DNA from 2 places in the Stenotrophomonas sp. GL_101 genome. Region 1 is predicted to be linked to the other one. Evidence: riboswitches for the same ligand, from Rfam matches in the RefSeq annotation. Region 1 holds a riboswitch; the other holds the start of a gene.
What was found. Region 1 has a riboswitch for glycine ahead of AC3IR9_RS18535 (trimeric intracellular cation channel family protein). Riboswitches for the same ligand answer to the same signal wherever they lie in the genome.

Region 1 (2,382 bases):
AACGATCAGCGTGGATCTACACTTGCCCTTTCGGCTTGGCGTACCACGGCGCATTGATGATGATCCACCGCTCACCAAACCTGCCCATGTGGAAATAGTCCACGAACCACGGCGTCTCCAGGCGCACCGAAGCGGCGTTACCGGTGACATCGAGCACCTTGCAGCGGCGGCTCCGTCCGGCGCAGGCCCCATCGGCTCGTCGGGCGTGTCGCCCAGGATCGCGCGCTTGACCAGGTCTGGATGCAGCGAACGCGCCACGCGCGCTGCGTCGCCGTCGAGACCGACGCTGCCACCTTGCCCAGCCGGGCAGCGCCCGGCCCTACGAGGCGCCAGCGGCCTGCAACCACGCCAGCTTGCGCCCGCGCGGCTGGCGCTTGAGCTGCCACTCGGCCTTCGAGGCGGCCGCCCGGTCCGGGTAGGCGCGCATCGCCAGCACCTTCAGTGGCGGATTGGCACGGGTGTACCTGGCGCCCTTGCCGGCCAGATGCGCCTGGAACCGCGCCTCCACGTCATTGCTGATGCCGGCGTAATAGCTGCCGTTGCGGCATTCGAGCAGGTACAGGTACCAGAGGACAGGTTCAGCGGGCATACCGGGATTATCCACCGGACCGGGCCCGGCGGCTGCTAGAATCCGCCCCGGATGCAGGAGAGAGGCGCCGCGCTGGCGCCCGCCGAAGGCGCAGGCTCCCATAATCGCTCAGGCCGGTGGCTCGATACGCCATCAACCATGCATCCGACACGCCGATCTGGAGAGAGGTCTTCAATGACCCGCCGAAGGGGCACGTGGCCTGGCCACTGAACTCTCAGGCAAAAGGACAGCGGGAGCGGCAGCGGGAATCCCACCCTCACGACAGTGCACCGCGCTGGCGTGCGAGGCGCGTGTTTCCGTCCCCGCCTTGCCGTGTCCGGAGCCTCCCCATGCTGCTCTCCCTTATCTATCTCATCGCCATTTCCGCTGAAGCCATGACCGGTGCACTGTCCGCCGGGCGACGGCGCATGGACCTGTTCGGGGTGATCATCATCGCCTGCGTCACCGCGCTCGGGGGTGGCTCGCTGCGCGACATCGTGCTCGGGCATTACCCGCTGGGCTGGGTGAAGCACCCCGAGTACCTGGGCTTCACCATCTGCGCGGCGTTGATCGCCACCTGGGTGGCGCGCTGGATGCACCACTTCCGCCGCACCTTCCTGGTGCTGGATGGCCTGGGGTTGATCGCCTTCACCCTGATCGGCTGCGCGGTCGCGCGCGACGCCGGGCATACGGTGCCGATCGTGCTGATCTCGGGCATGTTGACCGGCGCCTTCGGCGGGGTGCTGCGCGATGTGCTGTGCAACGAGGTGCCGCTGATCTTCCAGAAGGAGTTGTATGCCGTGATCACCCTGCTGACCGGCGCGGCGTACCTGGGGCTGCTGGAACTGGGCGTGTCGCTCAATGCGGCCACGCTGTGGTGCCTGGGCGGTGGTTTCCTGCTGCGGTTGCTGGCCATCCATTTCAAATGGGAAATGCCGAAGTTCGTGTATCGCGACGAGGTGCATTGAAGGCGCAGCACCGTATCGACCAACGGTCGATACCTACCAGGGGGGAGGCCGCCCAATCACGGTAGGTGCCGACCGTTGGTCGGCACACACAGCCATGACCAAGGGCATGCGAGCGTCCGCATCCTCGCGGGGTACCATGGCGGCCCGTCCTCGCCGACGGCATCCAGCCACGCTGCGGCATTGAACCGCCGGCCCCGCCAGACAACCCCACTTCGCCTTGCCTGCCCCCACGGGCCGGTTACTCATGGACGCGCCGGCCGTTGGGCAGGTGCGCAGGATGCCCCATGTCTGCCCCGCTGCCCCCGCCGTCGCGTACCCGCCGTCTGTTCAAACCGTTGCTGATCGTGGCCGTGCTGGCCGCTGCCGTCACCGCCTGGCGGCTGTTGTCGCCGGCGCCGGCCGCCGAGCTGGCATCGGCCAGTACGGCCACGCCCGTGCGCGTGGCCGCGGTCGTGCGCGAAGACCTGGTGGTGAGGCTCAAGGCACTCGGCACGGTGACCCCGCTGCATACGGTAAGCCTGCGCAGCCGCGTGGACGGCGAACTGCTGCGGCTGGCATTCCGCGAGGGCGAACACGTCAGTGCCGGCGACCTGATCGCCGAGATCGATCCGCGCGCCTACCAGGTGCAGCTGGCACGCGCGCTGGGCACCCAGCAGCAGAACCTGGCCGAACTGGACAACGCGCGGACCCAGCTCAAGCGCTACAGCGAACTGCAGGCCAAGCACTTCGTGTCGGCGCAGGACCTCAGTGACCAGCAGAGCAAGGTGCGCCAGCTGCAGGGCCGTCGCCAGACCGACCAGGCCGCTGTCGACGAAGCACGCCTGCAGCTGCAGTACACCCGCATCA
Region 2 (2,382 bases), 730 kb from region 1:
CGAAGATCATCGACACCTGGCTCATCAGGCGCTGCGCGTCCGCGCCGTGGTACAGGTCGCGGATCACCGCGCGGCCCACGATCACCCCGACGCCAGCGGTCACGCCCTGCAGCGCGCGGAACACCAGCAAGGTGGGCATGTCGCGCGACAGTGCGCAGCCGATCGAGGCACCGATGAACAGCACCAGCCCGCCGATGATCACCCGCTTGCGCCCGAACGCGTCGGACAACGGCCCGTGCGCCAGGCTCATCAGGCCGTAGAACAGCAGGTAGACACTGATGGTCTGCTGGACCGCGACCTGGTCGACCTGCATGCGGTCACCCAGCAACAGGAAGGCCGGGAAGATGGTGTCGATGGAGAACGGGCCGAACATCGCCAGGCCTGCGAGCAGCAGGGCCAGACGGCGGGTCGAGGGCGAGGCGGGCGTCATGCGGGCTTCCGTCTGGGCTATGCGCGAAACGCACGGCGGGCGCCAGCCCGGAACGGGCGACGCCAGATGAATACGAGGATCCGGCCATCATAGGCCTTTGCCGGGCACCGCACCATGCCTACCGCCCCGTTCCGGCGTGGGCGGGTGCGCCCATTCATGCGTGGTAGGGCCGCAGCCGGCGAGGCCACTGGGCTATAATCGCCGGGCTACATGGTGGGAGAAGCGGAGCGTTGTTTTGAAGCCCCCGCTGCCGAAGGCGCAACGCCCGTAATCGCTCAGGCCCGATACCACCCGCATCAAAACTCTGGAGAGACCGGCCACTGCCGGCGCCGAAGGGGCACGAAGCACGCAGATGCGCGCTTTTAAACTCTCAGGCAAAAGGACAGAGGGGCACCCAGGAAGACCGCAAGGTCCGGTGGTTGGCGCGCGCCTGCGACGCGCCCCGGTCCGTGCAGACTTCCGAACGTGCGTGCCCACTCTTCGAGATGCCAGCCATGTCCCCGACTACCTCCGCCCAGCGCGCCCCCTCCCTGCGCGAGCTTGAACACAGCCACGCGTTCGTCGAACGCCACATCGGCCCCAACGACGCCGAGATCGCGCAGATGCTCGACGTGGTCGGCCACGCCTCGCTGGACGCGCTGACCGATGCGATCGTCCCGGCCGGGATCAAGTCGCCGGCCCCGCTGGCGCTGCCCGACTCGCTGACCGAAGTGCAGGCACTGGCCAAGATCCGCGCCATCGCCGACAAGAACCAGGTGTTCCGCACCTTCATCGGCCAAGGCTACTACGGCACGCTCACCCCGAACGTGATCCTGCGTAACGTGCTGGAAAACCCGGCGTGGTACACCGCCTACACGCCCTACCAGGCCGAGATCTCGCAGGGCCGCATGGAAGCGCTGATCAACTTCCAGACCCTGTGCGCCGACCTCACCGGCATGGAGATCGCCAACGCCTCGCTGCTGGACGAAGCCACCGCCGCGGCCGAAGCGATGACCCTGGCCAAGCGTTCGGCCAAGAGCAAGTCCGACACCTTCTTCGTGCATGACGCGGTGCACCCGCAGACGCTGGAACTGCTGCGCACCCGCGCCGAGCCGATGGGTATCGTGCTGCGCGTGGGCACCCCGGCCGAAGCGCTGGAAGCGGACAGCTACGGCGTGCTGCTGCAGTACCCGGACACCTTCGGTCATATCGGTGACTACAAGGCGCTGGCCGATGCCGTGCACGCACGCGGCGGCCTGGTGGCCGTGGCCACCGACCTGCTCGCGCTGACCCTGATCGCCGCTCCCGGCGAATGGGGCGCGGACATCGTGGTGGGCAACTCGCAGCGCTTCGGCGTGCCGTTCGGTTTCGGTGGCCCGCACGCGGCCTTCATGGCCTGCCGCGACGCCTACAAGCGTTCGATGCCGGGCCGCCTGATCGGCGTCTCGGTCGATGCACAGGGCAACGCCGCCTACCGCCTCACCCTGCAGACCCGCGAGCAGCACATCCGCCGCGAGAAGGCCACCTCCAACATCTGCACCGCACAGGTGCTGTTGGCGGTGATGGCCTCGATGTATGCGGTGTACCACGGCCCGGACGGCCTGACCCGCATCGCGCGCCGCACCCACCGCCTGGCCGCGATCCTGGCCGCCGGCCTGCGCAGCGCCGGGGTGAATGTCGGCGAGCACTTCTTCGATACCCTGCATGTCAAGGACATCGACGCCAAGGCGATCCATGCCAAGGCCGCCGCGGCGCGCATCAACCTGCGCGCGATCGACAGCGAAGCAGTCAGCATCAGCCTGGATGAGACCGCTACCCGCGCTGACATCGTCGCGCTCGGCCAGCTGTTCGGCGCCACCGTCGACGTGGACGCGCTCGACGCGGCCACCACCGATGCACTGCCGGCCGGCCTGGTGCGCACCAGCGCGTTCCTGACCCACCCGGTGTTCAACACCCACCACAGCGAACACGAA

Region 2: another riboswitch for glycine. It lies ahead of gcvP (aminomethyl-transferring glycine dehydrogenase); the one in region 1 lies ahead of AC3IR9_RS18535 (trimeric intracellular cation channel family protein).

Annotation. Positions count from the first base shown of each region.
Region 1 is NZ_CM174432.1:4,211,218-4,213,599, forward strand. It holds partial or broken gene AC3IR9_RS18525 (nuclear transport factor 2 family protein) at 17-279, opposite strand; gene AC3IR9_RS18530 (GIY-YIG nuclease family protein) at 320-589, opposite strand; glycine riboswitch at 634-716, shown strand; glycine riboswitch at 737-827, shown strand; gene AC3IR9_RS18535 (trimeric intracellular cation channel family protein) at 919-1,536, shown strand; gene AC3IR9_RS18540 (MdtA/MuxA family multidrug efflux RND transporter periplasmic adaptor subunit) at 1,821-2,382, shown strand, end outside.
Region 2 is NZ_CM174432.1:3,481,369-3,483,750, forward strand. It holds gene AC3IR9_RS15445 (multidrug effflux MFS transporter) at 1-430, opposite strand, end outside; glycine riboswitch at 725-826, shown strand; gene gcvP (aminomethyl-transferring glycine dehydrogenase) at 916-2,382, shown strand, end outside.